Regions from separate parts of the Streptomyces sp. NPDC015661 genome, predicted to be linked through region 3. Evidence: predicted binding sites of a transcription regulator. Region 3 holds the regulator's gene; each other region holds the start of a gene.
The links. Region 3 encodes HrcA, which represses chaperone genes, less so after heat shock. Its sites were predicted from a motif close to TTNGCACTCNGNNNNNCNGAGTGCNAA; they were not measured.
Positions count from the first base shown of each region.

Region 1 (9,226 bases), on a different contig from region 3:
TCGCCAACCACACCCTCACCCACCCCAACCTGCGCACCCTCTCCCAGGAGGGGCAGCGCCGGGAGATCTGCGGCCAGCAGACGAAGCTGAAGGAGCGGTACGGCACGACCCCACGGCTCTTCCGCCCGCCGTACGGCAACTGGAACGAGGCCACGCGCGCGGCGGCGGGGGAGTGCGGCGTCGACGCGATCGTGCTGTGGCGCGAGTCCATGCAGATCAAGAACATGCAGTACCAGCGCGGCGACAGGAAGCTGCACCCCGGCGACATCATCCTGGCCCACTTCCGGGGCCCGTCCGAGCTCAAGGGCCGGACGATGACCGAGATGACGGCGACCATGCTGCGGAAGATCCAGGAGCAGGGCTTCACGGTCGCGCGCCTGGAGGACTACGTCTGAGAAATTCTCCGGGCGCGGTGTCGATGCGGACGGCTCCCGTTCGACGTAAGTGTGGACGGCGGGGAACGGCCCCGCCCACCGCACCACCGAGGAGTCGTCATGCCCCGCTTCCTGTCCCTCGTCCGCATCGAGGAGAACACCATCGACATGGAGAGCGCCGACCCCGGCTTCGAGCAGCGCATGGGCGCGCTCTTCGAGGAGATCACCAAGGCCGGCGCCATGGTGGACACGGCCGGGCTCAGGCCGACCGCCGAGGCCACCCGGATCACCTGGTCGGACGGGACGCTGTCGTTCACCGACGGCCCGTTCACCGAGACCAAGGAGGTCGTCGGCGGCTACGCGATGCTCCAGTGCAAGGACATGGCCGAGGCCGTCGAGTGGGGGAAGCGCTTCCTGGCCGTCCACCCGCCGCACTGGAAGGTCGGCCTGGAGGTCCGCGAGGTCGAGGAGATGCCGGAAGGCTGACCCGCGCTGTGCTGTCATACGAGATGTGACGGTGGAGAGCACGCTGGAGACGGTCTTCCGGATGGAGTCGGCGCGGATCATCGCCACGGTGGCGCGGATCGTCAGGGACGTCGGCATCGCCGAGGAGATCGCCCAGGACGCGCTCGTCTCCGCCCTGGAGCAGTGGCCGCGGTCGGGGGTCCCGGAGCGCCCGGGAGCCTGGCTGACGGCCACCGCCAAGCACCGCGCCGTCGACCTCGTGCGGCGGCGCGAGACGTACGCCCGGAAGCTCGCCGAGGTGGGCCGGACGCTCGCGGAGGAGTCGTACGACCCCGAGCCGTCCGGCCCGGGCGACATCGACGACGACGTCCTCCGGCTCGTCTTCACGACCTGCCACCCGGTGCTCTCCGCCGACGCGCGGGCGGCGCTCACGCTGCGGCTCGTCGGCGGGCTGCGGACGGACGAGATCGCCCGCGCCTTCCTCGTGCCGGAGGCGACGGTCGCGGCGCGGATCACCCGGGCCAAGCGGACGCTCGCGAGGACGGGCGTGGAGTTCGAGGTGCCGTACGGGGAGGACCGGGCGGCCCGGCTCGGCTCCGTCCTGGAGGTCGTCTACCTGATCTTCAACGAGGGGTACGCGGCCACCGCGGGCGACGACCTGCTGCGGCCCGGCCTGTGCGAGGACGCGCTGAGGCTCGCCCGGGGCCTGGCCGCCCTGATGCCGGGGGAGAGCGAGGTGCACGGCCTCGCCGCCCTGCTCGAACTCCAGGCGTCCCGGACGGCGGCAAGGACCGGCCCCGACGGGCGGCCGGTGCTCCTCGCCGACCAGAACCGCAGCCGCTGGAACCGGCTGCTGATGCGCCGTGGATACGCGGCCCTCGCCCGGGCCGGGGACGGCCGCTCCTACGGGCCGTACGCCCTCCAGGCCGCGATCGCCGCCTGCCACGCGCGGGCCGCCTCGTACGAGGCCACGGACTGGCCGACGATCGCCGCGCTGTACGCCCGGCTCGGCACCCTGGCACCGTCCCCGGTGGTCGAACTGAACCGCGCGGTCGCGGTGTCGATGACCGAGGGCCCCGAGGCCGCCCTCCGGATCGTCGACGCCCTCGCCGCCGAACCGGCCCTGGCCCGCTACCACTTGCTCCCGAGCGTCCGGGGCGACCTGCTGGCCAGGCTCGGCCGGACGGCGGAGGCGCGGGCGGAGTTCGAGCGGGCGGCCGAACTCACCCGCAACGAGAGCGAGCGCGAACTGCTGCTCGGGCGGGCGCGGAAGTCGGGCGCGGCGTAGGGGGAGTTGGGTGTGGTGACGGGGGCAGGGGGGCGAGCGTCCGGGCGGAGGGTCCCAGGGGGTGTCCGGTCTCCTCGGCGAGGAGCACCTTAGGGTGCTGGACATGTCCCCGCGTACCCCGCTTCCTCCTCCGCCTCCGCCCGCCGAGCTCCAGAGCTGGCCCGACCGGGACGCGCGGCTCGCCGACCGGGCGCTGGCGCTCGACGAGTTGGGGCGGCGGCTGCTCGGCGCCGGGCGGCTCGCGCTCTTCCTGCTCTGGTTCTTCCTGCTGGAACTGGGCTGGTCGCTGATCGGCGTGCTGCTGACCGCGCTCGGCGCACCGCTCGCCGACCCGATGACGACGATGCTCGGGGTCTTCGCGGCGGTCCCCGGCATCGGGGTCTTCGTGACGTCCGTGTGGCTGACCGTCCGCAGCCTGCGGCGCGACCGGACCGTCCGTGAGCGCCTGGCCCTGTGGGCGGCCCTCGACCGGCACGGTCCGACGGACGCCCGGCTGCGCGCCCCCGTCCTCAGTGCCGGCTGGCTGCTGCTGTCCTTCGCGATGTGCGGGGTGGGCCTCTGGCTGGGCTTCGCGGTCCCGGCGGGCGCCGGTCGCGACGACGGTTACGGCGTGGTCGCGTACGGCATGGGCGCCGCGCTGATCCTGTGGGTCACGGGGCTGACCGGTCTGGCGAAGGCCGTCGGCCACTACCGCTTCGCGGTGCGGCTCACCGGCCCCCGCCGGCCGGCCGGCCGATCAGCATCGTCGGGGCTCCCGCGACCCGAGTGAGGAGGACGGTCGCCGCGTGCGGGCCCTTCGGCTTCACCTTGCGGCGGATCTCCTCCGGTTCGACCGCCGAGCCGCGCTTCTTCACCGTCAGGGTGCCGACCTCCCGCTCCCGCAGGAGGGCCTTCAACTTCTTCAGGTTGAAGGGGAGTTCGTCGGTGATCTCGTAGGCGGCGGCGTACGGGGTGGGGGTGAGGGTGTCCGCCGTGACGTACGCGATCGTCTCGTCGATCAGGCCGCCGCCGAGTTCCTCCGCCACCTCGGCGACCAGGTGCGCGCGGATGACGGCGCCGTCCGGCTCGTACAGGTAGCGGCCGACCGGGCGGACCGCCGGGTCGGGCAGTCCCCGGCCCGTCAGGGTGGTCCCGGAGGGCAGCAGGGTGGCCCGGCGGGCGCCCGGCTCCGTGCCGAACCAGAGCACGGCCTCCTTCACGTCCCCGCCGTCCGAGATCCACTCGGCCTCGGCCTCCTCGGGCACCGCCTCGTGCGGGACGCCCGGCGCGATCTTGAGTGCGGCGCGCGGGGCCCTGCGAGCCGCCCCGATCGCCCAGGAGAGCGGTGGGGAGTACGCCTCGGGGTCGAAGATCCTGCCCCGGCCGCCGCGCCGCGCCGGGTCGACGAAGACCGCGTCGTAGGGGCTCGTGTCGATCTCCGTCACGTCGGCGCACCGCACCTCGATCAGCTCCGCGAGGCCCAGCGCCTCGGCGTTGGCCCGGACCGCCGCGGCGGTCAGCGGGTCCCGGTCGACGGCGAGGACGGAGATCCCGGCGCGGGCGAGGGCGATCGCGTCGCCGCCGATCCCGGAGCAGAGGTCCGCGACGCTGCCGACGCCCATGGCCTTCAGCCGGGCCGCCCGGTACGTGCCCACCGAGGCGCGGGTCGACTGCTCGACGCCGTTCGGCGTGAAGTACATCCGGTACGCGTCCTCGGCGCCGAACTTCGCCACCGCCCGCTGCCGCAGCCGCGCCTGCCCGAGGGCCGCGCTGACCAGCTCGGCGGGGTGGTCGCGGCGCAGCCGGGAGGCGATCGCCAGCTCCTGGGCGGGGTCGTAGTCGCGCAGGGCGGCGAGGAGCGTCTGCCCCTCGGGGGTGAGCAGGGCGGCGAAGGAGGCGAGGTCGGTCACCGTCCCATTCTGATCCCTGGAAGGGTGTGGGCCGGCCGGGGGACGGCGGGGGCGGTACGGCGGTGTCGCGGCCCGGAAGGGGCTTCCGCGCTGACAGGATGCGGCGCCATGCAGCTCGTACGACAAAAGGACCAGATGATGGCAAAAGGTGTGCACCGCTCCCGTCGGACGTTCGGGGCGGCGCTCGCCGTGGCCGCCCTCGCCTCCGCCGCCACGGCCTGCTCCGGCAGCGCCGAACCCGAGCGCGGCGCCCCCGCCCCCGCCGCCGAGAAACAGGCCCCCGCCGCCGGCGCCCTCAACGCCTACGTCGAGAAGGTCCGCGCGCAGCGGGCCGCCCGCGTGCTCGCCGCCAAGAAGTGGGGCCTCGCCAAACCCCCGCTCGACGCGCCCGCCCCGCCCAAGGTCAAGCCGAAGATCACCACCCGCAAGGGCTTCGAGACGGACGGCGAGGGCCTGCCGCCCGTCTTCACCACCGTGCCGACCAAGCAGAAGGTCGTCTTCCTGACGATCGACGACGGCGCCGAGAAGGACCCCCAGCTGCTGAAGATGATGAAGGAGCTGCGGATCCCCTACAGCGCCTTCCTCAGCAACTACCTCGTCAAGGACGACTACGGCTACTTCGCGAAGATGCAGAAGTCGGAGGAGTCCGGCGTCTCCCTGCACAACCACACCCTCAACCACCGCTACCTGCCCGGACTCTCCTACAGCGAGCAGAAGCGCGAGATCTGCGGCATGCAGGACGTCATCGAGAAGCAGTTCGGCAAGCGGCCCCCGCTCTTCCGCCCGCCCTACGGCAACTACAACGAGGACACCCTGCGCGCCGCGAAGTCCTGCGGCGTCAAGGCGGTCCCGCTCTGGGCCTCCGAGGCCTTCCCCGACCACATGGAGTGGCGCGAGTGGGACCGGGACCTGCACCCCGGCGACATCGTGCTCACCCACTTCCGGGGCAAGGAGGACTGGAAGGGCACCATGCCGGACATGATCCGGCGTGTGATGAACGTGATCACGTCGAAGGGGTACGCGGTGGCGAAGCTCGAGGACTACGTGTGAGCACGAGGGCACACCGGCGGGTCGCCGCCCTCGCCGTGACCGGGGCGCTCCTCGCCCTGCCCGCCTGCGCCTCCTCGGTCGACCCGATCGAGCGGCTCGGCCGGAAGGCGGCGGAACGGGTGAGCCCCCGGCCCACCCCGGTCGAGACCGTACGGGCGGCGCCGGACAGGAAGAGCTGCGAGAGGGCTCCGGCACCCCGTACGGTCACGCCACGGAGCGATGAATTGGCACTCCGCTTGACCGAGTGCTAATCGCGGTCATAGTCTCGGCTCTGGCACTCCCCACTGGAGAGTGCCAACACAGCGACGGGCAGGTCCGGCACCCGCGACGACGGATCCACCTGGTCGCCACCTCAGACAGTTAACCCCGTGAGATCTCCGAAGGGGGAGGTCGGATCGTGACGACCACCAGCTCCAAGGTTGCCATCAAGCCGCTCGAGGACCGCATCGTGGTCCAGCCGCTCGACGCCGAGCAGACCACCGCCTCTGGCCTGGTCATTCCGGACACCGCCAAGGAGAAGCCCCAGGAGGGCGTCGTCCTGGCCGTGGGCCCGGGCCGCTTCGAGAACGGCGAGCGCCTGCCGCTCGACGTCAAGACCGGCGACATCGTGCTGTACAGCAAGTACGGCGGCACCGAGGTGAAGTACAACGGCGAGGAGTACCTCGTCCTCTCGGCTCGCGACGTGCTCGCGATCGTCGAGAAGTAGTACGGGGGTCTGGGGGTCGCCCCCCAGAAGACTCTGTACCGAAGTATCTGAACCAGATGCTTTGAGCTGCGCCCCCTGACCCCGCACCGGGCGTCCGGGGGCGCAGTTCGTTCCACCCCATTCCGAGAGGGCTGAACCGCTCCCATGGCGAAGATCCTGAAGTTCGACGAGGACGCCCGTCGCGCCCTTGAGCGCGGCGTCAACAAGCTTGCCGACACGGTGAAGGTGACGATCGGCCCCAAGGGCCGCAACGTCGTCATCGACAAGAAGTTCGGCGCCCCCACCATCACCAACGACGGTGTCACGATCGCCCGCGAGGTCGAGATCGAGGACCCGTACGAGAACCTCGGCGCCCAGCTCGTGAAGGAGGTGGCGACCAAGACCAACGACATCGCGGGTGACGGCACCACCACCGCCACCGTGCTCGCCCAGGCCCTGGTCCGCGAGGGTCTGCGCAACGTCGCCGCCGGTGCCTCCCCGGCCGCCCTGAAGAAGGGCATCGACGCCGCCGTCAAGGCCGTCTCCGACGAGCTGCTCGCCACCGCGCGCCCGATCGAGGACAAGTCCGACATCGCCGCCGTCGCCGCGCTCTCCGCGCAGGACCAGCAGGTCGGCGAGCTCATCGCCGAGGCGATGGACAAGGTCGGCAAGGACGGTGTCATCACCGTCGAGGAGTCCAACACCTTCGGCCTGGAGCTCGACTTCACCGAGGGCATGGCCTTCGACAAGGGCTACCTGTCCCCGTACATGGTCACCGACCAGGAGCGTATGGAGGCCGTCCTCGACGACCCGTACATCCTGATCAACCAGGGCAAGATCTCCTCGATCCAGGACCTGCTGCCCATCCTGGAGAAGGTCATCCAGGCCGGCGCCAGCAAGCCGCTCCTGATCATCGCCGAGGACGTCGAGGGCGAGGCCCTCTCCACCCTCGTCGTGAACAAGATCCGCGGCACGTTCAACGCCGTGGCCGTCAAGGCCCCCGGCTTCGGCGACCGCCGCAAGGCGATGCTCGGCGACATGGCCACCCTCACCGGTGCCACCGTCATCGCCGAGGAGGTCGGCCTCAAGCTCGACCAGGCCGGTCTCGACGTGCTGGGCACCGCCCGCCGCGTGACCATCACCAAGGACTCCACCACCATCGTCGACGGTGGCGGCAACGCCGAGGACATCGCGGGCCGCGTCGGCCAGATCAAGGCCGAGATCGAGTCCACGGACTCCGACTGGGACCGCGAGAAGCTCCAGGAGCGCCTCGCGAAGCTCGCCGGCGGCGTCTGCGTGATCAAGGTCGGCGCCGCGACCGAGGTCGAGCTCAAGGAGAAGAAGCACCGTCTGGAGGACGCCATCTCCGCGACCCGCGCCGCGGTCGAGGAGGGCATCGTCTCCGGTGGTGGCTCCGCGCTCGTCCACGCCGTCAAGGTCCTCGAGGGCAACCTCGACAAGACCGGCGACGAGGCCACGGGTGTCGCGGTCGTCCGCCGCGCCGCCGTCGAGCCGCTGCGCTGGATCGCCGAGAACGCCGGCCTCGAGGGCTACGTCATCACCTCGAAGGTGGCGGAGCTCGACAAGGGCCAGGGCTTCAACGCCGCGACCGGCGAGTACGGCGACCTGGTCAAGGCCGGCGTCATCGACCCGGTGAAGGTGACGCGCTCCGCCCTGGAGAACGCCGCCTCGATCGCCTCCCTCCTCCTCACCACCGAGACCCTCGTGGTGGAGAAGAAGGAAGAGGAGCCGGCGGACCACGGCCACGGCCACGGTCACGGCCACTCCCACTGAGGCAGCTGACTGACCACTGAGGCCCGGTGTCCCCGTCGCGGGGGCACCGGGCCTCGTGCTGTTCAGGCCTCCACGGCGCCGAGCTGCCCCATGAGCCCGAGCATGTCGTACTGCCACCAGCCCTCGACGGCCTTGCCGTCCTCCCGGAAGCGGTGGACGACCATCCCGGTCATGCTCACCTCCATCCCCGTCGGCTGGATGCCCATGAAGTCGCCGACATGGGTGCCGTTCCAGGTCCAGCGGGTGCAGACCCGGTCGCCGTCGGCGATCTGGTCCTCGACGGTGAAGGTGAAGTCGAAGGCCGCCCGCCACATCTCGGCCTCGCGCCGCACCGCGTCCATGCCGTACGCGTCGCTCGGGTTGCTCGGATCGTGGTCGTGGTACCCCTCGGCGAACACCTCGTCGAGCGGCGGAAGCTCCCCGGGCATCGAGACCAGCTCGAAGAAGCGGCGGGAGGCGGCCTTGTACATCTGCTCGTCCCGGACCACGTCCAGATCGGTGAAGGTCGGCATCTCGTCACAGAGCGCGACCATCTCCCGGAAGATCCGGTCGGTCTCGGGGAGCTGCGAGTTCCGCATGGCCACGTCGTACGAGGGGAACTCGACGATCTCCACGACGTGCGAGGCGTCGGAACGGTCCTTGCCGACGATGCTGTGCGTCGCGGTCCGCTTGCCCTTGGTCTGCTCGACCCACCGGTCCATGAGCCGGTTCAGGTCCTCGACCCGGCTCGTCTTGCAGTCGATGATCTGCACGAAAGTCATGACGCCTCCCGACCCAGGTAGGACCTTTCCAGTCTAGGCCGGGGGCGGCTACGCCGATCGCTGGAGGTCCGAGGCCCGTACCTCCTCCAGGAAGGGTTCCCCCCTCCCGTAGCGGGCCACCTCCTCCAGGGCCTGGTCCGTCATGCGGTGGAGTTCGTTGCCGAGGGAGCCGGCGACGTGGGGGGTGAGGAGGACGTTCGGGAGCGTCCACAGGGGCGAGTCGGGCGGTGGGAGTTCCGGGTCCGTCACGTCGAGGATCGCGTGGAGGCGGCCCGAGGCGAGGTGCGGGAGGAGGGCCGGCTCGTCGACGAGGGAGCCGCGGGCGGTGTTGATCAGCGTGGTGCCGTCGGGCATCGCGGCGAGCTGGGCGGCGCCGATCATCCCGTGCGTGGCGGGGAGTTGGGGCGCGTGGACGGAGACGACCGTGCTGCGGGCGCAGAGTTCGTCGAGGTCCACGAGTGCGGCGCCGGGCGGCGGGGTCGTCACGTACGGGTCGTACAGCAGGATCTCGAAGTCGAAGGGGCGCAGGAGTTCGACGACCCGGCGGCCGATGCGGGAGGCGCCGACGATGCCGATCGTGCGCCGGTGGTTGCCCCAGGCGGCGGATTCGGCCAGCCAGGAGTCGTCGGCGCGGAGTTCGGCGTAGCGCCGGGCGGAGCGCAGGACTCCCTTGCCGGCGAAGAGGATCGCGGCGAGCGTGTACTCGGCGACCGGCAGCGCGTTGGCCGCGGCGGCCGAGGTGACGCGGATGCCGCGCTCCCAGCACGCGTCGGTGATGTGGTGCTTCACGGACCCGGCCGCGTGGACGACGGCCCGCAGACGGGGCGCGCGGTCGAGGACCTCGGCGGTGAGCGGGGTCGCTCCCCAGCAGGTCAGGAGGATCTCGGCCTCGGCGAGGGCGGCGGCGACCGGTGGGCCGG
Region 1 covers NZ_JBIBST010000001.1:528,233-537,458, reverse strand. The annotation lists gene ACF07V_RS02500 (polysaccharide deacetylase family protein) at 1-395, shown strand, start outside; gene ACF07V_RS02495 (YciI family protein) at 495-860, shown strand; gene ACF07V_RS02490 (RNA polymerase sigma factor) at 922-2,127, shown strand; gene ACF07V_RS02485 (hypothetical protein) at 2,231-2,896, shown strand; gene ACF07V_RS02480 (SAM-dependent methyltransferase) at 2,835-4,016, opposite strand; gene ACF07V_RS02475 (polysaccharide deacetylase family protein) at 4,125-5,066, shown strand; gene ACF07V_RS02470 (hypothetical protein) at 5,063-5,317, shown strand; gene groES (co-chaperone GroES) at 5,464-5,772, shown strand; gene groL (chaperonin GroEL) at 5,917-7,545, shown strand; gene ACF07V_RS02455 (ester cyclase) at 7,608-8,306, opposite strand; gene ACF07V_RS02450 (hydroxyacid dehydrogenase) at 8,355-9,226, opposite strand, start outside.
Region 1: a site for HrcA is predicted at 5,338-5,364, ahead of groES (co-chaperone GroES). Genes of this name have one in related genera too.

Region 2 (9,226 bases), on a different contig from region 3:
CGGTGTCGGCGGCCTTCAAGGCCGGCCACGACGTCGTACGGCCCCAGAAGCCGAACACCATCGCCAAGTCCCTCGCCATCGGCAACCCGGCCGACGGCCCGTACGTCCTCGACATCGCCCGCCGGACCGGCGGCGCCGTGGAGGACGTCAACGACGAGCAGGTCGTCGACGCCATCAAGCTCCTCGCGCAGACCGAGGGCGTCTTCGCCGAGACCGCGGGCGGCGTGACCGTCGGCGTGACGAAGAAGCTCGTCGAGGCCGGTCTCATCGACCCGAACCTCACCACCGTCGTCCTCAACACCGGCGACGGACTCAAGACCCTGGACGCGGTGGCCGACACCTCTCAGGCGACCGCCACCATCCGCCCGAGCCTGGACGCGTTCCGCGAAGCCGGCCTGGCGCTCTGAGCCGGCCCGCCCTCCTGGCCCACTGAAAGGTTTACGAAGACATGGCCGTGAACGTCCGCATCCCCACCATCCTCCGCACCTACACGGGCGGCCAGTCCGAGGTCCAGGCCGAGGGCGCGACCCTCGCCGAGGTCATCGCGGACCTGGAGAAGAACCACACGGGTATCGCCGCCCGTGTCCTGGACGACCAGGGCAAGCTGCGCCGCTTCGTCAACGTCTACGTGAACGACGACGACGTGCGCTTCGAGCAGGGCCTGGAGACGGCCACCCCGGCCGGCGCGGGCGTCTCGATCATTCCGGCCGTCGCAGGCGGCTGCTGAGCCGCAACGGGCCCATTGCGCCTTACCGGTCAGTACGAATTGCCCCTTCCGCGCGATAAGCGGAAGGGGCAATTCTGCATGGTTGAGCGCGGTAGAGTTGGGGAAGTCCCCTCCGCTGCTCATGCCAAGCGCATATGAGAATGCGTCCCCGCACGACAAGAAGCAGCCAAAGTGTGTGCGCGTTGTGTACCTTCTGCGCGCTTTGCCGGGCCCGACTTGCCCCGTCATCCAGGGGATTATCCCCAATTCCCCTTTCCAGGGCGCCCAGAATTCCCGGTCGAATGACCTGTTGCAGAGGGCAGTTGGGCAGATACATTCAGCCGCGGTCGACGCGTTCCGGCGCAGGGTCTGACCCGGGTCCGCGAAGTGCGGTCCCGCGCAAGGGCCAGTAATAGGGGAGTTAGGCATGGCTCAGGGCACCGTCAAGTGGTTCAACGCGGAGAAGGGCTACGGCTTCATCGCGGTAGACGGTGGTGCGGATGTTTTCGTCCACTACAGCGCGATCCAGATGGATGGCTACCGCAGCCTCGAAGAAGGCCAGCGGGTCGAGTTCGAGATCTCGCAGGGCCAGAAGGGTCCGCAGGCGGACATGGTCAAGCTCGCCGTCTGAGCGCGGCGCGATCGGCCACCGACGCAACGCCGTCGAGGGGTCCGCATCCCTGAGGGGATGCGGACCCCTCGCGCGTTCCCGGTCCGGCCACCCCCCGGTCACCTCCCGAAACGCGAGAGTCGCTTGCACTCTCCTAGGGCGAGTGCTAATCATTGGCGTTAGCACTCGGAAGGTGAGAGTGCTACGAGGATCGGGCAGACGAGGCCGCCGGCCGGGTGGGGCAAGGAACCACGCGGAGTCGCGGAGGCCGTCCGTCGCGGGCGTCGGCGCGGTCCTGGAGCGTTATCCACCCCATGTCCGGGAGGACCACTTCACATGGCCAAGATCATCGCGTTCGACGAGGAGGCCCGGCGCGGTCTCGAGCGCGGCATGAACCAGCTCGCTGACGCCGTCAAGGTCACCCTCGGCCCCAAGGGCCGCAACGTCGTCCTCGAGAAGAAGTGGGGCGCCCCCACGATCACCAACGATGGTGTCTCCATCGCCAAGGAGATCGAGCTCGAGGACCCGTACGAGAAGATCGGCGCCGAGCTGGTCAAGGAAGTCGCCAAGAAGACGGACGACGTCGCCGGCGACGGTACGACCACCGCCACCGTCCTCGCCCAGGCGCTCGTCCGCGAGGGTCTCCGCAACGTCGCCGCCGGTGCCAACCCGATGGCCCTCAAGCGCGGCATCGAGAAGGCCGTCGAGGCCGTCTCCGGCGCCCTGCTCGAGCAGGCGAAGGATGTCGAGACCAAGGAGCAGATCGCTTCCACGGCCTCCATCTCCGCCGCCGACACCCAGATCGGCGAGCTCATCGCCGAGGCGATGGACAAGGTCGGCAAGGAAGGCGTCATCACCGTCGAGGAGTCCCAGACCTTCGGTCTGGAGCTGGAGCTCACCGAGGGTATGCGCTTCGACAAGGGCTACATCTCGGCGTACTTCGCGACCGACATGGAGCGCATGGAGGCGTCGCTCGACGACCCGTACCTCCTGATCGTCAACTCCAAGATCTCCTCCGTGAAGGACCTCCTTCCGCTCCTGGAGAAGGTCATGCAGTCGGGCAAGCCGCTGCTGATCATCGCCGAGGACGTCGAGGGCGAGGCCCTGTCGACCCTGGTCGTCAACAAGATCCGCGGCACCTTCAAGTCCGTCGCCGTCAAGGCCCCGGGCTTCGGCGACCGCCGCAAGGCCATGCTGAACGACATCGCCATCCTCACGGGCGGCACGGTCATCTCCGAGGAGGTCGGCCTCAAGCTCGAGAACGCGGGCCTCGACCTGCTCGGCCGCGCCCGCAAGGTCGTCATCACCAAGGACGAGACCACCATCGTCGACGGTGCCGGTGACAGCGAGCAGGTCGCGGGTCGCGTGAACCAGATCCGCGCCGAGATCGAGAACTCCGACTCGGACTACGACCGCGAGAAGCTCCAGGAGCGCCTCGCGAAGCTGGCCGGCGGCGTGGCCGTCATCAAGGCCGGTGCCGCGACCGAGGTCGAGCTCAAGGAGCGCAAGCACCGCATCGAGGACGCCGTTCGCAACGCGAAGGCGGCCGTCGAGGAGGGCATCGTCGCCGGCGGTGGCGTGGCCCTGCTCCAGGCGTCGAACGTCTTCGAGAAGCTCGAGGCCGACCTGTCGGGCGACGAGGCCACCGGTGCCAACATCGTCAAGCTGGCCCTTGAGGCCCCGCTGAAGCAGATCGCGGTCAACGCCGGTCTCGAGGGCGGCGTCGTGGCGGAGAAGGTCCGCAACCTGCCCGTCGGCCACGGCCTCAACGCCGCGACCAACGAGTACGTCGACCTCATCGCCGAGGGCATCATCGACCCGGCGAAGGTCACGCGCTCCGCGCTGCAGAACGCCGCGTCGATCGCCGCGCTGTTCCTCACCACCGAGGCCGTCATCGCCGACAAGCCGGAGAAGGCCGCTGCGCCGGCCGGCGGCGGCATGCCGGGCGGTGACATGGACTTCTGATCCTGACGGATCGGCAGTTCATCGCTGAACGCGCACCTCGCGAACGCGAACGAGGGCGGCACCCCCTGGTGGGGGTGCCGCCCTCGGGCGTTTCTCGGTGACGTCGGTCAGCGCACGTCGACGTAGTCCCCGCCGGCCGAGGCCGGGGAGTGGAAGTGCAGGTGGTCGGCGGAGTAGTGGCGGATCCGCCAGGTGCCGTCGGCGGTCGCCTTCACCTTGAGGGAGACGTTGCCGCTCGCGTTGGACCGGCCCGTCGCCATCTGCCTCCAGGCCGTCGTGCCCTTCGCCTGGAACTGCAGGACGACCGGCGCGTTCCCGTACGCCCGCCAGGCGCCGTTCCAGTAGTGCTGGAGTCCGCCGGTGACGGTCACGTACCCGCCCTTGGTGACCGGCTCGGGGCCGGCGTTCAGGGAGACGATCCGGGTGTCGCTGCGGACGAGCCGGAAGGAGTACGTGGCGGACTCGGCGAGCTCGTCGGTCGTCAGGTGACGGACCCGGTACCAGCCGCCCCGGCCGGCCGCGTTGAGGGTGATCTCGTTCCCGCCGTAGATCATCTCCCTGGGCGTGACCCGCTTCCAGCCGCCGACGACGGACTGCTCCAGCTGGACGGTCTGCTCGGAGAAGTACATGTCCGGCGCGTACACGGCGCGGAGGGAGACGGTCACCGAGACGCTGCCGTCGGCGGAGAGCGAGGCGGCCAGGAGGTCGGTGCGGGAGTCCAGGGGGACGGCGAGCGGGCCCGAGAGCCGGTCGAAGCTCAGGAACGGGTCGCCCGAGGTGACCTCCCACTCGTACTGGCCCGCTCCGGCCGAGGCGAGGAGTTGCGCGCTGAACCTGCCGGTGGCGTCCGTGAGTACGGTCTTGCTCCGCGGGCCGAAGGCCACCCGGACGGGCTGCTCGGCGAGCGGCGCTCCGGCGGCGGCCGGGTCGGTGAGGAGGCCGCTGACGGTGACGGTCTCGCCGTCGAACGCCCGCTTCCTGTCGGCTGCCGCGGTGGCCGTGACGCGGCGGGGCTTGTACTCCCACACGTCGCGGGAGGCGTGCACGGTGCCGTGCACCTCGGTGCTGTCCTCGGCGAACGAGGCCGTGAACGTGTCGCCGGGACCGGCGACGGCGTACGGCTCGCCGGTGAAGTCGCCGGTGGCGGAGGTGACGAGGGTCCGGGGGGCCTCGACGGCCGCCCCGTCGCGCCGGACGGAGACCTGGCGCTCGGGCAGCGGCACCACGTCCCCGGAGCCGGGCTGGACACCGGTCAGGGTGCCCTGGGGGCGGGCGTTGCGGTCGTCCCAGGCGGGGACGCCGACGCCGAACGCGAGCTCGGGCCGCAGCCGGAAGTCGAGCCGGCCGGCGTCGGTGCGGGTCAGCTTGTTGCCGAGCGAGTCGGTGGCCGTGACGTCGATGGCGTACGTCCCCAGGGACGGGATGCCGCCGCCGTCCTCGACGAGCTTGAGGGTGGCCTCGGAGGGCAGTTGGAAGGTGTTCGGGTCCCAGGCGGACACGGGGGCGAGCGCCGGGATGTCGGCGAGGACGGTAAGAAGGTGCCGTCGGCGCCGACGGTCGCGGTGCCCGTGCGGTCGGTGTAGCCGCTGTTGGCGGCGTAGATCTGGAACCAGAACTTCACCTGCGTCCCCGCGGGCGCGGTGGAGCGCTCGCCGGTGGCCGGGTTCCAGCTGGTCGTGGTGCCGGAGAGGACGACCTGGCGGTGGTCCCAGCTGGTGGTGGTCCGGTCGGCGGTGACCTTGGAGACGCCGAGGTGCGGCTTGTGGCTGTAGAGCGCGCCCGCCCGGTAGGTGGTGGTGCGGCCGGGCACGCGCTAGTCGATGCGCACCGGGTAGTCGCCGAGGGCGGTGCCCTCGGGCAGGGTGAGGGGCGCGTCGGTGGTCCAGTACCCGTAGAGCTGGGTCAGCTCCTCGGTGGAGGCGAGCACCGGCGCGTCCGGGGCGGTGGAGGCCAGCACCGTGACCTTCATCCAGAGCGCGTCGCCGAGCATGCCGACGCGGTAGCGCCCGTCGTCGAGCGTGGCGTCGTAGGCGGAGCCCGTGTCCGCGTGTGCGGCCGGGGCGTGGACGACGGCGGGCGCGATGACGCCCGCCGCGAGAGCGAAGACGGCGGCCGCACGGACAAAGGCGTGCGGAAGCCTGCGCGTTGAGCGCGGCAAAGGGACCCCCCACAGGTCTGAGATCGCGGCCACGCCCTCATCCGGGCGGCCGCGTGGCAGAACTTTAGCGCTCACCTGTTGAACATGTTCATTCCCTTGACGGGGACGGCGGACGGGATGCCGGGGCGGGGTGCCGGGGTGATCCTGGAATGGGCCCCTTGTGAAGGGAGATCGCGATGGTCACCCTCCTGACGACGCCGGCCGACCGCGAACTGGTGGTCACGCGCACCTTCGACGCCCCGCCGGCCCGCGTCTGGGAGGCCTGGACGCGGCCCGAGCACGTACGGGAGTGGTACGGGGCGGCCGGGCTGACCACGTCGGTCGTCGACATCGACCTGCGGGCGGGCGGGGCGTGGCGCTGGGGGCAGACCGGTCCGGACGGTCAGGAGATCGTCTTCTCGGGCACGTACGAGGACGTCGTCCCGGTGGAGCGGCTCGACTACACGGAGGTGTTCGAGCAGATGCCGGGCGCCGAACCGGTCCGCGTGACCCTCACCTTCGACGCGACTCCGGACGGCGGCACGGCCCTGACCAGCACGTCGCTCTGGCCCTCGAACGAGATCAGGGACCAGGCGCTGGCGGCGGGCATGGAGGCGGGGGTGAGGGAGCAGTACGACCGGCTGGCGGCGCATCTGGAGGCGATGGGGTGAGCCGCTGTTGTCACTGTCGGCGGAAGAGACCGGTCCAGAGGAAGGACTCGCCGAAGGCGGGGGACGCGGCGGACAGGGAGTGCATGCGGCGGAGTTCGATCTCGGTGAGGTCGGCGAAGATCGCGCGGAGGGCGACGTCGGTGTACGCGAGCCCGCCGTGCAGCTTCCCCTCCCGGTAGAAGTCGGCGTCCGGAAGCTCCGAGCCCATGCCGCCCTCGCCCGCCGCGAAAGCGGTGAGCGCGAAGTGCCCGCCGGGGGCGAGGGTACGGTCGAGGAGGGCGAGGTAGCTGACGCGGCGGTGCGGGGGCAGGTGGTGGAAGCAGCCGGAGTCGTAGACGAGGTCGTACGGGCCGTCGAGGACGGCCGTGAAGGCGTCCCCGCACACGAACCGGACGCCCTCGGCGCTCGTGTCCCGGGCCCGTTCCTCCGCCCAGGCGATGGCGGTGGGCGAGAGGTCGACGGCGGTCACGTCGAAGCCGGCCGAGGCGAGGTACAGGGCGTTCCGGCCGGGCCCGCAGCCGAGGTCGAGGACCTTGCCGCCGGCCGGGAGCAGACCCTGCTCGACGTACGACACCAGGTTCTCGTCGGGCTTCGCGACGAAGAACGGCACGGGCTTGTCGCGGTCGGCGTAGAACCCGTCCCACCAGTCGGCGCCGTTCTCGGTCCAGCGGTCGGCAGCGGGTGAGAACAGGCCGTCGAGCAGGGTGAGGACGTCGTCGACGGTGCGGATGGTACGGGCGGTCTCGCTCATGTGGATCTCCCCTCCGAGTCCCTCAAGAATAAGGGTAGTTGAAGAAAAAGCCCAGGTCAGGGCTGGTGTGCGGAGCTGCTGTGCGGGGGCTGGGCGGCCCGTGGCGGGGACGCGGACCCGAGGGGGAGGAGTGGGGCGGCGGACCCCCGGAAGGGCGCCTCAAGGCCCGGGAAGGGGCCTTCCAGCGGTCCGCCGGGCGGTCTTTCTGGCGACTTCGATTCGCTTGAATGTACGATCCGCCTGCCGACAGGGGGGGTCCCGCCGGCCCCTCGGCCGCGCGGTCCGCTCCGCCCTGCCGTCCTGCCTGTCGCGCGCCCGCCCCCCTCGTCGTACCCGTCTTCACACCCGTACGAGGGGACACGTACTTGTCCGTCCGAAGAGCCGTCGCGCTCGCACTGAGCGCGGCCCTGGGCATCACCGGCCTGACGGCCGCCACACCTTCCGCCACGGCGGCGACCGCGTCCGACGCGCCGTACGACGTGACGGTCCCGGCGCCCGTGGACCCCGCCGGAACGAACGGGATGGCCCTCGTCGCGGCCGGGACCGGCGTCCAGATGGTGCGCGGGGGAGAGATCATGTCCCCCATCTGGCAGAGCCTGAAGGACGGGCGGATCGACCGCGGTCCGTTCTGCGACACGGGGGACTCGTTCTCCCGCGGTGACCGGGTCGCCTGCGTCGGGTACGAGGAGGTCGCCGTCCACGACTTCGCGACCGGTGCCGACGTCACCCGGCCCTTCGCGTTCGAGCAGTGGTACCCCGTCCTGGCCCCGAACCGGCTGCTCGCCGCCGACACGGGGACCGACGGAACCGTCCTGCACCTCCTCGGCTACGGCCCGGACGCCCCCGAGGACCTGGACGTGCCCCTGCCGGGCGACACGATGCCCTCCGTCCTGGGCTACGACGACGCCGGCGTGCTCATCCGCCACGGCGCCACCACCACGCTCGTCGACTTCGCCACGGGCACGCTCACGCCCGTGCCCGCCCTCCCGATCGCCACGAACTCCCCCCGTGCCGTCCTCAGCGCCGACTGGATCGTCCAGTACAGCGAGTCGGGCACGCGCAGCGCGTTCGTCGTGTCCCGTACGGACCACGGCGACCCCGGGCGGACGGTGAAGCTGCCGAACGACGACGTCGACGCCGAAGGGCGGATCGGCCTTGTCGGCGACTGGATCGTGGGTCACTACGGTCGGCCGTACGGCGAGGGGTCGGTCCCGGCGTACGGCACGCCGATCGCCGGGGGCGGCGCGCGCGATCTCGGTATCGCCGCCCTGCCGTCCGAGGGGGTCGAGACGGGGACGGACGGCGCCCTGTACCTGATGGGCGTCGACGGGGGCGTGCGGCGGGTCTCGCCGGGCGCCGACGGAGCCCCGGTCGCCTCCCAGGTGCTCGCCGTTCCCCCGACCCTTCCGTACACCGGGCTGACCATGGCCAACGGCAGGGTCGTGACGGAGACGCAGGGGACGACCCACACCCTCCGGGGCTTCGACGTGTCCCTCTCCGGCGCGCGCACGGCCACGCAGACGTGGACCTGTGACGCGTTCGAAGCCCCCGGCCCGAACTGCCCGTCGCTCCTCGCCTCGGACGCCTGGGGCCCCGGGATGTGGTGGAGCGAGACCGGAGACGGCCGCCTGGTCGTCCTGCAGAACGGGAACCGTCCGGCGTCCGGCGGGCAGCCGGCCTGCTACGACTGCGCCGTCCTGGCGCGGGTGACCACCCCCGGAGCCGCGGGCGTCACGCGTACGGTCACGCTCGCCCACCCGGGCACGCTCCAGGTGGACCTGATCCGCGGCGTCTCCGGCCGGTACGTGCACTTCCGCGGCACCACGGCTGCCGGGAAGCGCTTGATCGTCGCGGACATCGAGACGGGGAAGATCCTCCGCGACACCGCCGTGGCCGGGCAGGCGCTGCAGGGCGACCGGCTCTGGACGGCGTCCGCGACGGACGACACCGTCTCCGCCGTCGACCTGCGGACGGGCGCGACCGTCGAGACGCACAAGCTCGGGACGAACTGCGTCACGTACACCCTTGAGGCCGTCGGCAAGTGGCTCTACGGGAAGTGTCCGGGCTCGACGTCCGCGATCGTGTACGACCGTGAGAAGAAGATGTCGACCAAGATCCTGGTCGACAACGGCACCACGCCGCATCTGGGCGACGGCTTCCTCGCCTCCACCTTCGACGGCTCCATGGGCTACACGCTGATGGTGAGCGACCTCCGGTCCGGCACGCGGGTGGACACGCTCTACGGCCCCCTCGGGTACGACGACATCGAGGACCCCCTGACCTGGACCGTCGACCGCTTCGGCGGAGGCTTCGCCTACATCGACTCCTGGCGGGCCGTCCGCGTCGTCGGCCTCGGCGGCGCCACGAGCCCCCTGACCGCCCTCGA
Region 2 covers NZ_JBIBST010000014.1:139,168-148,393, forward strand. The annotation lists gene thrC (threonine synthase) at 1-407, shown strand, start outside; gene ACF07V_RS32370 (MoaD/ThiS family protein) at 449-727, shown strand; gene ACF07V_RS32375 (cold-shock protein) at 1,134-1,337, shown strand; gene groL (chaperonin GroEL) at 1,653-3,281, shown strand; gene ACF07V_RS32385 (hypothetical protein) at 3,389-4,780, opposite strand; gene ACF07V_RS32390 (hypothetical protein) at 5,095-5,439, opposite strand; gene ACF07V_RS32395 (SRPBCC domain-containing protein) at 5,616-6,089, shown strand; gene ACF07V_RS32400 (class I SAM-dependent methyltransferase) at 6,100-6,840, opposite strand; gene ACF07V_RS32405 (FG-GAP-like repeat-containing protein) at 7,206-9,226, shown strand, end outside.
Region 2: a site for HrcA is predicted at 1,460-1,486, ahead of groL (chaperonin GroEL). Genes of this name have one in related genera too.

Region 3 (9,226 bases):
GAGGGCGGCGGCCCGTTCGCCGGCCCGGTGGTGGCAGCGGGCGAGCAGGACGAGCGCCTCGGCGTCCTCCGGTTCGGTCGCCAGGTGCCGGGCGACGATCTCGCCGGCCTGCGCGTACCGCCCGGTCTCGTAGAGCGCCTCGGCGCGGGCGAGCGCGGTGGAGGCGGTCACAGCTTGCGCTTCCGCTTGAGGTGGGCGAGGAGGTCGTCGTACAGGCCGCCCTCGTTGGCGAACATGGCGACGTTCCGTGCGGCGGCGAACCACGGCTCCGTGGACGGCTTGATCTGCTTGGCCGCGCCGAGCAGGTCCTTGGTGGTGATCAGGCGTACGGAGCCGGTGCGGGCCGATTCGAGGAGCGCGGCCTCGGCGGCCGTCTCGCAGACGTGGGCGAGGTCCGCGCCGGAGAAGTCCTCGGTGACCTTGACGAGCTTGCCGAGGTCGACGGCCTCGATGGGGCGGTCCCGCAGGTGGTAGCGGAGGATCGCCTCGCGGGCGGCGGCGTCCGGCGGCAGCACGAGCAGGGTCCGGTCGAGGCGGCCGGGGCGGCGCAGCGCGATGTCCACGTCCCAGGGCACGTTGGTCGCGGCGAGCACGAAGACGCCCTCGTTGCCGGCGCCGCTCGCGATGCCGTCGAGCTCGGTGAGGAGCTGGTTGACGACATTGCGCAGACCGCTGTGGTGCGTACGGGAGCGCTTGGCGCCGAGGGCGTCCAGCTCGTCGAGGAAGACGACGCAGGGGGCCTGGCGGCGGGCGGTCTCGAAGATGTCGTGGATGTTCTTCTCGGAGGCCCCGATCCACATGTCGAGGACGTCGGAGAGCGAGACGGTGAGGAAGTTGGCGCCGAGCTCGCCCGCGACGGCCCGCGCGATGAAGGTCTTGCCGCAGCCGGGCGGGCCGTACAGGAGCAGGCCGCCACGGAGCGACTTGCCGTACAGCCTGCGCAGTTCGGGGTTGCGCATGGGCGCGAGGAAGGCGGCCTCCAGGCGCTCCTTGACCTCCTCCATGCCGCCCACGTCGGCGAGGCGTACGGCGCCGGGGGCGTCGACGTCCCAGGCGGCGGCGTCGCCGGCGATCCCGTCGCCGCCCTCGGCCTGCGGTTCGTCGAGGAACCGGGGCCCGACGAGGTCCTGCACCTGCTGCTCGGCGGCGTCCCAGTCGAAGGAGGGCGCGGGCGCGGGTGCGGGCGCGGGTGCGGGCGCGGGTGCGGGCGCGGGCGCCACGGGCTCTTCGGCAACGGGCGCGGAGGCTTCCTCGGCAACGGGCGCCGCGGGCTCTTCGCGGACGGGCGCCACGGGCTCTTCGCGGACGAACGCGGGCGGGGCGGGCATCCCCATCGCCCGCACCATCAGCGCACGCGCGTCCGCGTCACCGGGCGCGTGCTGGAGGGCGACGGCCGCCTCCGCGACGGCCTCGTCGCCGCGCCCCTCCGCGAGGAGGAGCTCGGCGAAGTGGAGGCGCAGGGGCACGTCACCGGGGGCGGCGGCCACGGCGGCGCGCAGACTGCGGATGAGGGGGGACTCGTCGGCCATGCGGGTCAGCCTAAGGAGCGTTCGGGGGCCGATGTCCACCGGGTGCGGCAGCGCGCGGGGCGTAGGGTGCGCGGCATGAGACGGGAAGGCGCGCCGCGCAGGCTGACCGTGGGCGGCACCGTGTGGCTGTGGAACGTCCGGCACCGACACCCCGACTGCCGGACGGTGCTCTCGCTGCGCCGCGCGGAGCACCGCCACGCCCAGCTCCGTCTCGTCTTCCGGGACGGCCCCGGCCGCATCGTGGCCGGATACCCCTTCGGCCTGGGCGACGTGGCCTCGGCCGACGGCGACATCCTGAACCTGAACAGGCCCGGGATCGTACGCCGGTTCCTGGAGGAGGCCGGGGCCCGCGGCCTCCTCCCCACCACCCACGGCGTCCGCGAGGAGGACGCCTGGCCGCTCTACGACACGCTCACGGCCCCCGAGGAGGCCTAGCTCCAGCGGCCGGTGCGCCCCAGGACCAGGGCGGTCGCCGCCGTACCGGCCGTCGACGTGCGCAGGACGCTGCGGCCGAGGCGGTACGGCTTCGCGCCGGCGGCCTCGAAGGCGGCGAGCTCGTCCGGGGAGACCCCGCCCTCGGGGCCGACGACGAGCACGATCGAGCCCTTGGCCGGGAGTTCGGCGGTCGCGAGGGCGCCGCTGGGGTGGTCGCGGTCCTCGTGCAGGACGGCCGCGAAGTCGGCGTCCGCGAGGAGGGCGGCGGCCTGCTTGGTCGTCATGAGGTCGGCGACCTCGGGGAAGCGGGTGCGGCGCGACTGCTTGCCGGCCTCGCGCGCGGTGGACCGCCACTTGGCGAGCGCCTTGAGGCCCCGGTCGCCCTTCCACTGGGTGATGCAGCGGGAGGCGGCCCAGGGCACGATCGCGTCGACGCCGGTCTCCGTCATGGTCTCGACGGCGAGTTCGCCCCGGTCGCCCTTGGGAAGGGCCTGGACGACCGTGATGCGCGGCTCCTCCTCGGGGTCCTCGTGGACCTCGTCGACCCGCACGGTCAGCTCGTCCCTGCCCTCGGCGGAGACCACCACGCACGCGGCCCAGCGGCCCCGCCCGTCGGCGAGCACGAGCTCCTCCCCGGCCCGCAGCCGCTTCACGGAGACGGCGTGCCGCCCCTCGGGCCCGTCCAGGAGGAAACTCCCGGCACCGGGGACGGTGTCGACGACGAAGACGGGTGCGGTCATGAGGCGCTCCTGGGGGCGAGCCCGGAAAGGTCGGTGAGGGCGGTGTCGAGTTCGGCGGCCAGCACCTCGACCAGCTGCCCGGCGGGGAGTTCGCGGGCGAGGCGGTGGCCCTGGCCGGCCCACAGGGCCATGCCCTGGGCGTCGCCGGCGGTGGCGGCGGCCTTGCGGAGCGGGGCGGTGAGGTGGTGGATCTCGGGGTAGGCGGCGGGGGCGTACGGCCCGTGCTCGCGCATGAAGCGGTTGACGAGGCCGCGCGCCGGACGCCCGGAGAAGGCCCTCGTGAGGGCGGTCCGGGTGAACAGCGGGTCCGTCAGGGCCTGCTTGTGCAGGGGGTGGGCGCCCGACTCGGGGCAGCGGAGGAAGGCGGTGCCGAGCTGGGCGGCGTCGGCGCCGGCGGCGAGGGCGGCGGCGATCTGCGCGCCGCGCATGATCCCTCCGGCGGCGACGATCGGCAGCGCGACGGCCTCGCGGACCTGGGTGACGAGGGTGAGGAGCCCGGTGCCGGGGGCTCCCTCGTCGGCCGGGTCGTCGCGGTACGTGCCCTGGTGGCCGCCGGCCTCGACGCCCTGGACGCAGACGGCGTCGGCGCCGGCGCGCTGCGCGGCGAGGGCCTCGTCGGCGGAGGTGACGGTGACGATCGTGTACGTACCGACGCGGTCGAAGGCGTGGAACGTCTCGCGGGCGGGGCAGCCGAAGGTGAAGGAGACGACGGGGACCGGGTCCTCCAGGAGGATGGCCAGTTTGGCGTCGTACGCGTCGTCGCGGGAGTCGTCGGTCTCGCCGAGCGGGGTGTCGTACCAGGTGGCCTCGCCGGCGAGCTGGTGGCGGTAGACCTCGACGGCGGCGGGGTCGGCGGGCCGCCCGTCCTGCGGCATGAAGAGGTTGACGCCGAAGGGGCGGGAGGTGAGCCCGCGGACCTGCTTGATCTCCTGGTACAGGCCTCCGGCCGTCTTGTACCCGGCGGCGAGGAAGCCGAGCGCCCCGGCCTCGCAGACGGCTCCGACGAGCTCGGGACAGGAGGCGCCACCCGCCATGGGGGCCTGCACGATCGGAAACCGAGAGAGATCGTTCAGTGCGGTGGTGGACATATGGGCATCGTGTCATGCGCGGGGCGAGGCGCGGAAAAAGGGGGCGGCACCGGGGTGCCGCCCCCTTCCCGTACGCAAAAGCGCTACCGCCCGTTGAACGCGTCCTTGAGGCGCGAGAACAGCCCCTGCTGCCCCGGCTGGAACTGGCCCGTGGGCCGTTCCTCGCCGCGCAGCTTGGCCAGTTCGCGCAGGAGGCGTTCCTGCTCGGCGTCGAGCTTGCTCGGGGTCGTCACCTCGACGTGCACGATCAGGTCGCCCCGGCCGTTGCCCCGCAGGTGCGTGACGCCGCGTCCGTGCAGCGGGATCGACTGGCCGGACTGCGTGCCCGGCCGGATGTCGATCTCCTCGACGCCGTCGAGCGTCTGCAGCGGCACCTTGGTGCCGAGCGCGCCCGCCGTCATCGGGATGGTGACCGTGCAGTGCAGGTCGTCGCCGCGCCGCTGGAAGACCTCGTGCGGCGTCTCGTGGATCTCGACGTACAGGTCGCCGGCGGGGCCGCCGCCGGGGCCGACCTCGCCCTCGCCCGCGAGCTGGATGCGGGTGCCGTTGTCGACGCCGGCCGGGATCTTGACCGTCAGCGTGCGACGGGACCGGACCCGGCCGTCGCCCGCGCACTCGGGGCACGGGGTCGGGACGACGGTGCCGAAGCCCTGGCACTGCGGGCAGGGGCGGGAGGTCATGACCTGGCCGAGGAAGGACCGGGTGACCTGGGAGACCTCGCCGCGGCCGCGGCACATGTCACAGGTCTGCGCGGAGGTGCCGGGCGCGGCACCCTCACCCGAACAGGTGGTGCAGACGACCGCCGTGTCGACCTGGATGTCCTTCGTCGTGCCGAAGGCCGCCTCGTTGAGGTCGATCTCCAGCCGGATCATGGCGTCCTGGCCGCGGCGGGTGCGCGAGCGCGGGCCGCGCTGCGAGGCCGTGCCGAAGAAGGCGTCCATGATGTCGGAGAAGTTGCCGAAGCCACCGGCTCCGAAGCCGCCGCCCGCGCCACCGCCGCCGGAGGCCGAGAGCGGGTCGCCGCCGAGGTCGTAGACCTGCTTCTTCTGCGGGTCCGAGAGGACCTCGTAGGCGGCGTTGATCTCCTTGAAGCGTTCCTGCGTCTTCGGATCGGGATTGACGTCCGGGTGCAGCTCGCGCGCGAGCCTCCGGAACGCCTTCTTGATCTCGTCCTGGGAAGCGTCGCGGCGCACGCCGAGTACGGCGTAGTAGTCCGTGGCCACTTACGACTCCGCCAGGATCTGTCCGACGTAACGTGCCACTGCGCGTACCGCTCCCATCGTTCCGGGGTAGTCCATGCGGGTCGGTCCGACCACGCCGAGTTTGGCGACTGCCTCGCCGCCCGAACCGTAGCCGACCGAGACGACGGACGTGGAGCTCAGCCCCTCGTGGGCGTTCTCGTGCCCGATGCGTACGGTCATGCCCGATTCCTTGGCCTCGCCGAGCAGCTTGAGGAGCACGACCTGCTCCTCCAGGGCTTCCAGGACGGGCCTGATCATCAGGGGGAAGTCGTGTCCGAAGCGGGTGAGATTGGCGGTGCCGCCGATCATCAGCCGCTCCTCGTGCTCCTCGACGAGCGTTTCGAGGAGGGTCGCGAGCACGGTCGAGACCGTGGCGCGGTCCTCGACCTCCTCGAAGGACTCGGGGAGGTCCTGCACCAGCTGCGGCACGTCGGCGAACCGGCGGCCGACGACCCGGCTGTTGAGCCGGGCCCGCAGGTCGGCGAGCGAGGTCTCGCCGAAGGGGGCGGCGCAGTCGACGACGCGCTGCTCGACCCGGCCGGTGTCCGTGATGAGGACGAGCATCAGGCGGGCCGGGGCCAGCGAGAGCAGTTCCACGTGCCGGACGGTCGAGCGGGTCAGCGAGGGGTACTGGACGACGGCGACCTGGCGGGTCAGCTGGGCCAGCAGTCGTACCGTGCGCCCGACGACGTCGTCGAGGTCGACGGCTCCGTCGAGGAAGTTGTGGATGGCGCGCCGCTCGGGGGTCGACAGCGGCTTGACGCCGGCGAGCCGGTCGACGAAGAGGCGGTAGCCCTTGTCGGTCGGGATGCGTCCGGCGCTGGTGTGAGGCTGGGCGATGTACCCCTCCTCCTCCAGGACGGCCATGTCGTTGCGCACGGTGGCGGGCGACACGCCGAGCTTGTGGCGCTCGGTGAGCGCCTTGGAGCCGACGGGCTCCTCCGTCCCGACGTAGTCCTGGACGATGGCGCGCAGGACCTCGAGCCTGCGTTCGCTGAGCATCGTGGCGCACCTCCAGCTGTCGTCGTTCCGGTTGCTCCGCTTTTGGCACTCGCCCTGTCCGAGTGCCAGCGATCCCCCGGCCAGTGTACGGCGGCGGGCATCGCTCCTGGCAAGGAGGCGGCGCCCGCACCGGTTAGCGTCGCCCCATGGACGTGGATTGGGAAGCGTACGGATGGGAGCGGCTCGCGGACGGGGTGGGCCGGCGACGGCTGCCCGGCTGGGACGCCACGGTCGGGCTGGTCCTGGGCACACGGGGGGTGCTGCTGTACGACACGGGCTCCTCGACGGCCGAGGGCGCCGAACTGCGGGGACAGGTGGCGGCGCTCACGGGCGGCCGAAAGGTGACACACATCGCACTCAGTCACCCCCACTTCGACCATGTCTTCGGCACGGCGGCGTTCGCGGGAGCGGAGGTCTTCGGCGCGGTGGGCTCGGACGAGCTGATGCGGCGGGTGCGGGACCGGGACGAGCTGCGCACGGACGCGGTGAAGCAGGGTCTGGACGGGGCGGCGGCAGCGGAGGCGGCCGACCTCCTGGTGGCACCGCGGCACGTGGTCTCGGGCGAGTGGACGCTCGACCTGGGCGACCGGCAGGTCCTCCTGGCGAACGTGGGCCCGGGCCACACGGGTCACGACCTGGCGCTCTGCGTCCCCGGCACGCGGGAGGTCGTCTTCTGCGGCGACCTGGTGGAGGAGTCGGGCGAGCCGCAGGCGGGCCCGGACGCGATCCCGTCCCGCTGGCCCGACGCCCTGGACCGGCTGCTCGCCCTGGGCGGCGAGGAGGCGGTGTACGTACCGGGGCACGGCGCGGTGGTGGACGCCACGTTCGTCCGGGCACAGCGCGATGAACTGGCACGCCGCTTCGAGGTGTCGTAGCGTCGCCCAAATGCGCAGCTACAACCCGGACCTGACGCCGTCTTGGAAGAAGCCGAAGCCCGTCCCCGAGGTCCCGGCGGACCCCGACCTGGTCGTCGAAGAGGTCGCCACGGGCTTCTGCGGGGCGGTGATCCGCTGCGAGGCGGGCACGGTGACCCTGGAGGACCGCTTCGGCAAGCACCGGGTCTTCCCGCTGGAGCCGCGCGGCTTCCTCCTGGAGGGCAGGGTCGTGACGCTGGTGCGACCGGTGTCGGCTCCGTCCCGCCCCACCCGTACGGCCTCCGGCTCGGTCGCCGTGCCGGGCGCACGCGCGCGCGTGGCGCGGGCGGGCCGGATCTACGTCGAGGGCCGCCACGACGCGGAGCTCGTCGAGCGGGTCTGGGGCGACGACCTGCGGATCGAGGGCGTGGTCGTGGAGTACCTGGAGGGCGTCGACGACCTGCCCGCGATCGTCGCGGAGTTCGGCCCTGGCCCGGACGCCCGGCTCGGCGTCCTGGTGGACCATCTGGTGCCGGGCTCGAAGGAGTCGAGGATCGCCGCCCGGGTGACCTCCCCGGACGTCCTGGTCGTCGGCCACCCGTACATCGACGTCTGGGAGGCCGTGAAACCGTCCTCCCTCGGCATCCCGGCCTGGCCGGCGGTCCCCCGGGGCCAGGACTGGAAGACGGGCGTCTGCCGCGCCCTCGGCTGGCCCTCGGACAACACGGGCGCGGTCTGGCAGGCGATCCTCAAGCGCGTGACGTCCTACAAGGACCTGGAACCGGAGCTGCTCGGCCGCGTGGAGGAACTGATCGACTTCGTGACGGCGCCGCGGGAGCCGTAGGCGGGCGCGTCCCGGAAAGGCGGTGTCCCGGTGTCCCGGGACACCGGGACACGTGCCGGGACGGACGCGGACGTGCCAGCGTGCGGAAACGATCACTCGTACCGCCCCACGCCTGGAGGAACCCGTGTCCCACCGCCCCACCCTCAGGAGGGCCGCACTGCTGACGTCCTCCGTCGCCGTCGCCCTGGTGACCTGCGCCGGCACCGCCAGTGCCGACACCTCCGCCCCGTATCTCTCGTACGGAAGCCGGGGCGAGGGCGTGAAGTGCGTGCAGGCCGCGGTGAACCTGGCCCATGCCGTCTCGGTGCCGCTGGAGATCGACGGCGTCTGGGGCGAGCGGACGCAGTGGGGCGTCGTGGGCTTCCAGCGGTGGAAGCTGGGCGACTCCCAGGCGGACGGCATCGTCGGGCCCACCACGGGCGACAAGATGATGGAGGTCCTGAGCCAGGCCCCGGCGCTCGCGGACCAGTGCTACGACTACCTGCCGACGCACTACTGACCCGCCCTCCGCGCCCCTGCCCCGCCGACCGGCGGGGCAGGGGCTTCGGATCGGGCCCCTAGTCCACCAGGTCCCGCACCACCGCGTCGGCCAGCAGCCGCCCGCGCAGCGTCAGGACCGCGCGCCCCGCCTCGTACGACGCGGGGTCGAGCAGCCCGTCCCCCAGTGCCCTGCGCGAGGCCGCGAGGCCCGCGGGCTTGAGGATCGACAGCTCGACGCCCTCCCGCAGCCGCAGCTCCAGGAGGATCCGCTCGACGCGCCGGTCCTCCTCGGCGAGGATCTCCCGCCCGGCGCCGGGAGAACGCCCCTCCGCGAGCGCGGCGGCGTACGCGCCGGGGTGCTTCACGTTCCACCAGCGGACGCCGCCCACGTGCGAGTGCGCCCCGGGCCCGGCGCCCCACCAGTCCGCGCCGCGCCAGTACAGCTCGTTGTGGAGGCAGCGCCCGGCCTCGGAGGTGGCCCAGTTGGACACCTCGTACCAGGAGAAGCCCGCCTCCTCGAAGGCCGCGTCGGCGATCAGGTACCGGTCGGCGTGCACGTCGTCGTCGGTCATGGGCACCTCGCCGCGCCGGATGCGCCGGGCGAGCTGCGTCCCCTCCTCGACGATCAGCGCATAGGCGCTCACGTGGTCGGGCCCCGCGCCGATCGCCGCGTCGAGGGAGGCCCGCCAGTCGTCGTCGGACTCCCCGGGCGTGCCGTAGATGAGGTCGAGGTTGACGTGCTCGAACCCGGCGGCCCGCGCCTCCCCGACGCAGGCCTCGGGCCGCCCGGGGGTATGGGTCCTGTCGAGGATCTTCAGGACGTGCTGCCGGGCGCTCTGCATCCCGAAGGAGATCCGGTTGAAGCCCCCGTCCCGCAGCTCGGCGAGATAGGCGGGGTTCACGGAGTCCGGATTGGCCTCCGTCGTCACCTCGGCGTCGTCCGCGAGCCCGAACTCGTCCCGGATCGCTCCGAGCATCCGTACGAGGTCCCCGGCGGCGAGCAGCGTCGGCGT
Region 3 covers NZ_JBIBST010000004.1:489,820-499,045, reverse strand. The annotation lists gene ACF07V_RS14095 (tetratricopeptide repeat protein) at 1-171, opposite strand, end outside; gene ACF07V_RS14090 (ATP-binding protein) at 168-1,529, opposite strand; gene ACF07V_RS14085 (hypothetical protein) at 1,605-1,964, shown strand; gene ACF07V_RS14080 (16S rRNA (uracil(1498)-N(3))-methyltransferase) at 1,961-2,704, opposite strand; gene ACF07V_RS14075 (nitronate monooxygenase) at 2,701-3,792, opposite strand; gene dnaJ (molecular chaperone DnaJ) at 3,876-5,015, opposite strand; gene hrcA (heat-inducible transcriptional repressor HrcA) at 5,016-6,035, opposite strand; gene ACF07V_RS14060 (MBL fold metallo-hydrolase) at 6,182-6,910, shown strand; gene ACF07V_RS14055 (DUF3097 domain-containing protein) at 6,921-7,733, shown strand; gene ACF07V_RS14050 (peptidoglycan-binding protein) at 7,858-8,232, shown strand; gene hemW (radical SAM family heme chaperone HemW) at 8,291-9,226, opposite strand, start outside.